Regions from separate parts of the Paenibacillus sp. FSL H8-0457 genome, predicted to be linked through region 2. Evidence: a T-box and tRNA genes for the amino acid it is inferred to sense, from the RefSeq annotation. Region 2 holds a T-box; the other holds one or more tRNA genes.
The links. The T-box of region 2 lies ahead of trpS (tryptophan--tRNA ligase). A T-box ahead of a tRNA ligase gene usually reads a tRNA of that ligase, here a tRNA-Trp.
Positions count from the first base shown of each region.

Region 1: it encodes a tRNA-Trp, which carries the amino acid that the T-box ahead of trpS (tryptophan--tRNA ligase) is inferred to sense. The anticodon was not compared.

Region 1 is NZ_CP150293.1:6,180,060-6,184,409, reverse strand. It holds rRNA gene MHI43_RS27920 (23S ribosomal RNA) at 1-307, shown strand, start outside; tRNA gene MHI43_RS27915 (tRNA-Asn) at 465-540, shown strand; tRNA gene MHI43_RS27910 (tRNA-Ser) at 546-637, shown strand; tRNA gene MHI43_RS27905 (tRNA-Glu) at 654-728, shown strand; tRNA gene MHI43_RS27900 (tRNA-Val) at 821-896, shown strand; tRNA gene MHI43_RS27895 (tRNA-Met) at 931-1,007, shown strand; tRNA gene MHI43_RS27890 (tRNA-Asp) at 1,038-1,114, shown strand; tRNA gene MHI43_RS27885 (tRNA-Phe) at 1,195-1,270, shown strand; tRNA gene MHI43_RS27880 (tRNA-Thr) at 1,293-1,368, shown strand; tRNA gene MHI43_RS27875 (tRNA-Tyr) at 1,373-1,457, shown strand; tRNA gene MHI43_RS27870 (tRNA-Trp) at 1,464-1,537, shown strand; tRNA gene MHI43_RS27865 (tRNA-His) at 1,564-1,639, shown strand; tRNA gene MHI43_RS27860 (tRNA-Gln) at 1,656-1,730, shown strand; tRNA gene MHI43_RS27855 (tRNA-Gly) at 1,745-1,819, shown strand; tRNA gene MHI43_RS27850 (tRNA-Cys) at 1,831-1,904, shown strand; tRNA gene MHI43_RS27845 (tRNA-Arg) at 1,917-1,993, shown strand; tRNA gene MHI43_RS27840 (tRNA-Leu) at 2,002-2,081, shown strand; gene MHI43_RS27835 (hypothetical protein) at 2,435-2,734, shown strand; gene MHI43_RS27830 (PspA/IM30 family protein) at 2,809-3,486, shown strand; gene MHI43_RS27825 (PspC domain-containing protein) at 3,489-3,977, shown strand; gene MHI43_RS27820 (PspA/IM30 family protein) at 3,979-4,350, shown strand, end outside.
Region 2 is NZ_CP150293.1:6,898,856-6,903,205, reverse strand. It holds gene MHI43_RS31135 (hypothetical protein) at 93-266, shown strand; gene trpS (tryptophan--tRNA ligase) at 525-1,508, opposite strand; T-box leader at 1,560-1,836, opposite strand; gene MHI43_RS31125 (hypothetical protein) at 1,957-2,940, shown strand; gene MHI43_RS31120 (sigma-70 family RNA polymerase sigma factor) at 3,001-4,350, shown strand, end outside.

The DNA of each region.
Region 1 (4,350 bases), 720 kb from region 2:
TCAGAACGTCGTGAGACAGTTCGGTCCCTATCTGTCGTGGGCGTAGGAAATTTGAGAGGAGCTGTCCTTAGTACGAGAGGACCGGGATGGACGTACCGCTGGTGCACCAGTTGTTCCGCCAGGAGCATGGCTGGGTAGCTACGTACGGACGGGATAAGCGCTGAAAGCATCTAAGCGTGAAGCCCCCCTCAAGATGAGATTTCCCAGTATGTAAGACCCCTTGAAGACGACGAGGTAGATAGGTTGGAGGTGGAAGTGCAGCAATGCATGGAGCTGACCAATACTAATCGGTCGAGGGCTTATCCAAAAAATACCCCAAAAAGTGAAGCGAAGCTTTGGAGCAACGCCGAATACTTTCTGGGGACCCCGATACCACATCGGGTGAATGCTACGGAGTCTAATGTGCTGCAAATATCGTTTCGTATCTAGTTTTCAGGTGATCAATCACTTGAATTGAATATTGTTCCCTGATAGCTCAGTTGGTAGAGCACTCGACTGTTAATCGAGTTGTCACAGGTTCGAGTCCTGTTCGGGGAGCCATTTATGGAGAGGTGTCCGAGTTGGCCGAAGGAGCACGATTGGAAATCGTGTAGGCGCCAAAAGCGTCTCGAGGGTTCGAATCCCTCTCTCTCCGCCACTATTATTTTAAGCAAGGCCCGTTGGTCAAGGGGTTAAGACACCTCCCTTTCACGGAGGTAACAGGGGTTCGAATCCCCTACGGGTCACCACTTTCTTTAATGCATCAGAGGATGAGAATCCTTTCTTAAAAAACACTTGCTTCTTATATCAGATTTTGGTATGATAAAAGTCGCTTTGTTACGGAGGCTTAGCTCAGCTGGGAGAGCATCTGCCTTACAAGCAGAGGGTCGGGGGTTCGATCCCCTCAGCCTCCACCATGATTTTTCACCATTGCAGCAACCCTTTTAATGACGCGGGGTGGAGCAGTTCGGTAGCTCGTCGGGCTCATAACCCGAAGGTCGTAGGTTCAAATCCTGCCCCCGCAACCAATTTATATCGCAATAGCGATAGTGCCTCGTGGAACTGTGGTGTAGAGGCCTAACATGCCTGCCTGTCACGCAGGAGATCGCGGGTTCGAATCCCGTCAGTTCCGCCATTTTTACAAGTTTCATAGATGACTTTGGGATGAGATGCGTATCCGATATGGGATTCGTCAAAGTCCGAAATGAGCTCTATGGCTCGGTAGCTCAGTCGGTAGAGCAGAGGACTGAAAATCCTCGTGTCGGCGGTTCGATTCCGTCCCGAGCCACCATGTACCTTTTATAATTTTATACGCCGGTGTAGCTCAATTGGTAGAGCAACTGACTTGTAATCAGTAGGTTGGGGGTTCAAGTCCTCTCGCCGGCACCATTCTGGAGGATTAGTGAAGTGGCTAAACACGGCAGACTGTAAATCTGCTCTCTTCGAGTTCGGTGGTTCGAATCCATCATCCTCCACCAGTTTTTAGGGGCATAGTTTAAAGGTAGAACAGCGGTCTCCAAAACCGTTAGTGTGGGTTCAATTCCTGCTGCCCCTGCCAATCGAATCAATTTATAGTACAATATGGCGGTCGTGGCGAAGTGGTTAACGCACCGGATTGTGGCTCCGGCACTCGGGGGTTCAATTCCCCTCGATCGCCCCATATTACAAAATCATATTGGGGATTAGCCAAGCGGTAAGGCAACGGACTTTGACTCCGTCATGCATAGGTTCGAATCCTATATCCCCAGCCATTGATTTTATGTTTGCGGACGTGGCTCAGCGGTAGAGCATCGCCTTGCCAAGGCGAGGGTCGCGGGTTCGATTCCCGTCGTCCGCTCCATTTTTATTTCTGGCGCCATAGCCAAGTGGTAAGGCACAGCTCTGCAAAAGCTTTATCCCCAGTTCGAATCTGGGTGGCGCCTCCATAACAAACATATGTGCCCTTAGCTCAGCTGGATAGAGCGTTTGACTACGAATCAAAAGGTCAGGAGTTCGAATCTCTTAGGGCACGCCATTGTGTAAGCCGGTGTGGCGGAATTGGCAGACGCGCGCGACTCAAAATCGTGAGGGAAACCGTGGGGGTTCGAGTCCCTTCACCGGCATCAATCAAAAGGAATGTAGACGATCAACGTCTGCATTCCTTTTTTTGTTGTCTCTCCATCGATGCATCCACACGACAAGTCCACTCCCAATCGCAGCTGCTGAAGTCGTTCTCCTGTAGATCGATGTTCCTTCAATAAGTGATACGGTAACAGGAGTGTGTTCGTTCACGGATGTAACGCAAAAACTGCAGACCAGTGCAGGGGTTGGACGTAGGTCTATAGGAAGCCCCGCCTTAGGTCTAGGTCCAAAAACCGTCCACAGGCCGTTTTAGTCAAACTCGAAATTACCTAGAATAGAGTCATAAGGTTGAACAAATGAAACAACGATCAAACAACAGAAAGGCGGTGTATAAATGAGGAATTCAAAAGGCAATGGAATGAGTATCCTGTTGATTGGTTTAGGGATCTTGGTTCTTCTGGGAGTATTCGGTCCTCTGCTTGGATGGTTGTTCAGTCTTCTAATTCCGATACTGATGGTTGCTTTGGGATATTACGGAATTCGAAGAGGCAATACCTTGATGGGATGGATCATTCTCGGTATCGGGATCATCTGGTTGATGGGTAAACTGTCTTGGCTGATCGGTCCGATCCTTGGTGTCATCTTAATCATCTACGGAGTGTCCCGATTGAAGAATGGAAGACCCCGTTATTGATAAGGAACCACTACATTATATAACCTGCATAAACAACAGATCAGATCATGATAGATGAGGAGGGCTAAGCCGATATGAGTGTTTTCCGGCGGATAAGAGACATAACCGTAGCAACATTGAATGAAAAGCTCGAGCAGAGCCAGGATCCGGTTCGATTGATTGACCAGTTCCTACATTCAACCAGACAGGACATTGCTGAGGCCGAGAAGCTGCAGCAGCAATGCCAAGTACATTCCAGACAGCTGAAACAGCAGGTGGATCAAGCGGAAACCATGCGATTTAAACGCGAAGAGCAGGCACTGCTTGCCTTGAAGGCCGGCGAAGAGCATCTTGCCAAGCTGGCATTGCAGGAGAAGCTGATTTATGAGGAAAAGATTGAACAGTATCAAGGCCTGTTATCCTCAAGCCTGGAGTCGTTGAAAGAAATCGAGGAGCAGCTCGGTGAGCTGCGGATGGAATATCAGACGGTCTACAGCAAACGCCAGTATTATGTTGCCCGAGTGGAAACCCTTCGTCTTCAGCAAAAAATGAATGAACGTACGGGATCCTATGGCGGGGGTCATGATGTACCGAAGATGTTCAATCGCCTCGAGGACCGTATCAGCGACTGGGAACTGGAAGCCAGAAGCCTTCGCGATTTACGCCGCATGGGGCAGGAATACATGGATCAGGCTGGAGAATCCGTCTCCACGGTATTGGAAAAGGAACTTGCCCGCTTGAAGCAAAAGCTGAATAACAGCGGAAAGGAGTAACCATGACAAGATTGTACCGTTCCACCCGAGACAAGATGTTCACAGGGTTGATCGGCGGTATATCCGATCATTTCGGAGTCGAATCTACCCTACTTAGAATCATATTTGTAGTCAGTATCTTTTTCACAGGCGGTACAACGCTGTTGATCTATCTGATTGCAACCCTCGTCGTTCCTAAAGAGCCGTATTATCACGATCCGTACGGACCGCAAGGAAGACATGGCGGCGGATACCGTTACAACGACCATCCGGGCCCGGGGCCAGGCTACAACAGCTACAATGACGCTTATGGACGTCATCAAGGCTACCCTAATCCTAATGAGCATGGAAGCTTTGGTCCCAAATATGACCGTCCCAACGGCACAAGAACGAACGCGTCCACCGATTCCGATCTGGATGCGATGATGAAGGATATTGAAAGAAAAGCCATGCAAAAAGAAATCGAAGAATTGAAGAAAAAACTTTCGAACTATGAGAAGGGAGATAAATAACATGGGAGTATTTAAAAGAATTAAGGATATGACGAAAGCATCGGTGAACGAGCTGCTGGATAAAGTGGAGGATCCGATCGTAATGCTGAACCAGTACCTGCGCGACATGGAGGCAGAAATTCATGAAGCAGAGGTAACGGTTGCGAAGCAAATGGCAAATGAGCGTCGCATGAAGCAGCGCGTCGATGAGGCTGTGAAGATGGCGGCACAACGTGAAGCTCAGGCGGAATTGGCTCTGAAAAACGGTCAAGAAGAAGTGGCTCGCAAGCTGCTTGAAGAAAAGATCTATTTCGATCAAAAAGAAACCGAGTACGTGGAACTGCACCTGCAATCCGAGGCTCAAGCGAAAGAGCTTGTTGCTCAGCTGCATGAA
Region 2 (4,350 bases):
ACAAAGCTATTTCATCTGGAGTTACTCCATGGTTTACAATGAGTTCAAGATACAGGATCTGGTTGAAACGTTGAACGATCGGGGGATGGTAAATGTTAGGTAAAGCGCGAAGTGCCTTGCGGCAAGCCTTTCGCTTCACTGCTACCGGACTGACTCTAGGGGAGAAATGGCGTCTGGCTCTTCCTGGTCCGATCCTGTCAGTCGGGGGAGTGCTCATCCACAATGTGTTCTTGAAGTATTACACGGATATCATCGGTCTCATATGACCTGGTGGTCGATACCGAGCGTTCCAATTACGGTTACAATAGGGAGATGATGTCAAGGGGCGACAGCGACATGGCAGGCATCTCAATAAACAAGTCGGGAATCAGAAGAACCATGGGTTATAGTGAGGCAGGACAGACTAAAGCGGTGTAGACGCTTATGTACAACATAAAAAGGCCAGCCGACAAAAATAAGCAGGGCGTCCCTTGTTCTGATTCCCGATAAGGATCAGTAATTAAGGGGACGCCCTCTCGGTTCTTTCAGAACGTGACCAATCCCATCGCTTTCTTGGCGGCAAGCAGTGTCGGGACTGCGGTTTCGGAAGCCCGCTGCGCTCCGTCCATCAAAATGCGATCAAGCTCGGAGGAATTCACGATTTCATGGAACCTCTCCTGGATCGGTTGAAGTTTCTCGATGACCACTTCGGCTAATTCCTTCTTGAACGTACCGTATCCTTGGCCTTCATACCGTTTCTCGATGACGGAGATGGCTTCCTCGGAGAATACGGAATAAATCTCGATCAGATTGCTGACCGCCGGCTTCTGCTCCCAGTCATGCCGGACCTGGCCATCGGAGTCGGTAACGGCCCTGGAGAACTTCTTGCGGATATCCTCCGGCGTATCCATCATGTGGACGCAGCTGTTCTTATTCGGGTTGCTTTTGCTCATCTTCTTGGACGGATCGTCAAGCCCCATGACGCGGGAGCCAATATCCTGAATGATCGGCTCAGGCACCGCAAACGTGCGGCCATACCGGTTGTTGAAGCGCTCGGCCACATCGCGGGTCAGCTCCAGATGCTGCTTCTGGTCGTCGCCGACAGGCACGTGCGTTGCCTGGTAGAGCAGCACATCGGCAGCCATCAGGACCGGATACGTAAACAACGCGGAGCTTACGGTATCCTTTCCGTCCGATTTCTCCTTGAATTGGGTCATGCGTTTTAATTCACCAAAATGCGCCTGCGTCTCCAGCAACCACCCGAGCTCTACATGCGCGGGGACCTGCGATTGCAGAAAGATCGTCGCTTTCTCGGGGTCAATGCCCGACGCAATGTACAGCGCGGCAATGTCGCGCGTGCGCTGGTGCAGCTCCATGGGATCCTGATAGACCGTGATCGCATGCAGATCCGGCACGAAGAAATAGGACTCATACTCATGCTGCAGCTTCACATATTGACGGAGGGCACCTCCATATCCGCCAATATTCAAATCTCCGCTCGGCTTGATGCCTGACAATAATCGTTGCATAATAACCACCTCCTAATTTGTTTGCGAACAACACAAAAACACCTCATCCCTCTATGGGACGAAGTGTAACTTTCGCGGTACCACCCAAATTCGACTGTACGGTCGCTCTTTAGCATGACGCGGAAATGGGGAAACGCACCATTTTCCCTGCCATATCTCCCAAAGTAACGGTGGAGAGCCGTCAAGGCCTACTGCTCCGGCAGAGATCGGAGGTTCGGGTTGAAGCGAGAAGATCCATTCACTTATTCCGGAGTACCGGGCCTCGCACCAATCGCCGGTTCGCTTGGACCTCAAGAGATAAGCTACTATTTCTTCTCATAGCCGTGTGGTATGTTGTTCTTAAATTCATCTGTGCAGCTCTGTTCGAATGTGAATAGAGAACAAGATGATTTGATGAGTATCATCACACAGATGTTAGGTGAATGTCAAGAGGGATCGGGGGGTCAGGATGAGCGATAAGGACAGAGCGATTCTTGGGGACGGATTATCCATACTGTCACAGTGCAGAATGCTAACAGGGGATATTTGGCAGGCTCATTACGGAGCGGCCGCGATCGCGGGTTATTTTTTTGTAAAGGCAAACCATTTGCCCGGGAAGGTCGAGGAGGCCGTTACGGCGGAGAACCAAAGGATGATCGCCAAGTATTTGCAGTCGGGAACGGTGACAGGGGAAAGCTTGAGTGTGAAAAGTGCCGAATCAAGGATTCTTGCGGCCCTTGACGATACGATTGATGGGCTGCACTGGGTCGGGCACAATGTGATCTATGCCGCAATAAGCCTGGCTGCACTCCACGAGCTTGGAGGCGGTCTACGGCATGAAGCAGCCGATATCGCGGAATTAATAGCCTCTTTCACGAAGACGATTCCGGGAAGGTCCTGGATCGGATATTCTGCTGCCGAGGTCAAACGGTTGACCCTGGATGAACTTGACGGGATATCGGAAATAACGGACGGCGATCAGCTGTCGGCCTTAATTTTAAACGAGCTGGCCTCTTATTCGGTGATCTACCGCGCAGAAGCCCATCATGACTTGATGGGGCATATGCTGACGTACTCGCATGCCTTAAACATCTTGTACGATCTTGGCCATCATGATTATTTCCACAGAGGCTTGCCGGGTCTGCTCAAAATCGTGAAGGTGCTCCGTGCCAGCAGCCAGCTGGATCCTGCAGAGCCGATCCGAATCGTGTCTCCGGTGGATCGGCTGCCACTCGTTGGGGCTCCAAGATCGGCTTGGCTGCCGCACCAGCCGGAGTACTGGGCGGGTATCGACGGGGCTGTCATCGATTGGGACTTCGGCCATCTGTTCAAATTTCCGTTCAGTTTCTACCATCATTGGAACCGTGTTTCGGAGGCTCCGGCGAAGGCTATGGAGAATTTTCGATATATCATCCATCCGGTGCAGACGATCATTTTTCCTGAAGAGAGGTAACCTTTTTTATTTAGATCGGCACTTAAGGGATAGAGACACCGAGAGGGAGGTGAAGTGAGCGTGATCCAGTGGATTGAGGAAGCCCGGAGGGGCAGTGCCGAAGCTCAGGAAAGCTTGGTCCGGCATTTTACCGGCATGGCGCTGGCCGTGGCCTACGATAAGCTGCAGGATTCCCATTTGGCGGAGGACGCCGTGCAGGAGGCCTTTACAGAGGCCTTTGCGAATCTGCATAAGCTGCAGGATCCCCGGCGTTTCCCCGGATGGTTCAAAGTGATCGTGGAACGGCAGTGTTACAGAGACTTGCGCCGCAAGCAATTGCAGACGTTTCCGCTGCATGAGATAGAATTGCCGATGGGAGATCAGCGAAGCTTGGAGTCGGTCGTGGAAAAGAGAGAGCTGATCGGTCAGCTGCATGCCACGATCGCGGACTTGCCATCGGGCATGAGGATTGCGGTCCAGCTCTATTATTTTCAAGGCTACAACCTGCGTGAGATCTCGCAATATTTGGACATTTCTTTGCCGGCTTTGAAGAAGCGACTTTTTGATGCCCGGCGGAAGCTGAAGAACACGCTGCACGTAGCCGACTTTGTATCGGTGTTCACCGATCTGTATGAGGGAGGAAAACGCATGCTGCATATCGTTAACGGGGATTCGGTAGGGGATAAGCTGAAGCAAGGGAACATTCAAGGAGATATCCTGGTGTGGAGGGAGCTTTATTCGTTTGGTCCGGTTTATACGAAGATGGACGAGCCGGATCATCGGAGAACAAGAGCTCAGTATTTGGAGCAAACGCTGGGGATTCCACAGAAGGAATATATCGGGACCTGCGAGTCGCAGGAGAGGAAGCTCCAGGATTTTCGAAAATATGACGAAGTTGTGCTCTGGTTTGAGCATGACCTGTTTGACCAGACCATGCTGGCCTACTTGCTGCATTGGTTTAAGGAACAGTCACTGGGGAATACGAGGCTGAGTCTGCTGTGCATTGGCGCATACCCGGGCATCGAGCTTTTTCGCGGGCTGGGGCAGCTTAGCACAGAGCAGCTCGAGACTTTATCGGGCACATGGCATGCGATTGGAGACGAAGAGCTTATGCTGGGCAGCATGTTGTGGGAAGCCTATACCTCGGACCTGCCGGAGAAACATCAGCGTATGCTGGAAATGGATTCCTCGGCACTGCCTTTTGCGAGGGATGCGTTCGAGGCCCATCTGGCACGGCTGCCCTCTGTGAGCCATGGCCTCGGGATCATCGAGCAGACGACGTTAGAGGCTGTAGCGGGCGGAATTCATACGCCTTATGAGTTATTCCGCACAGTAGGTGACCGGCTTCATACACTCGGAATGGGGGACCTGGAATTCTGGTATTACCTGACGAAGATGATTGAGGGGCCGGATTCCTTGCTGGTTATCGAT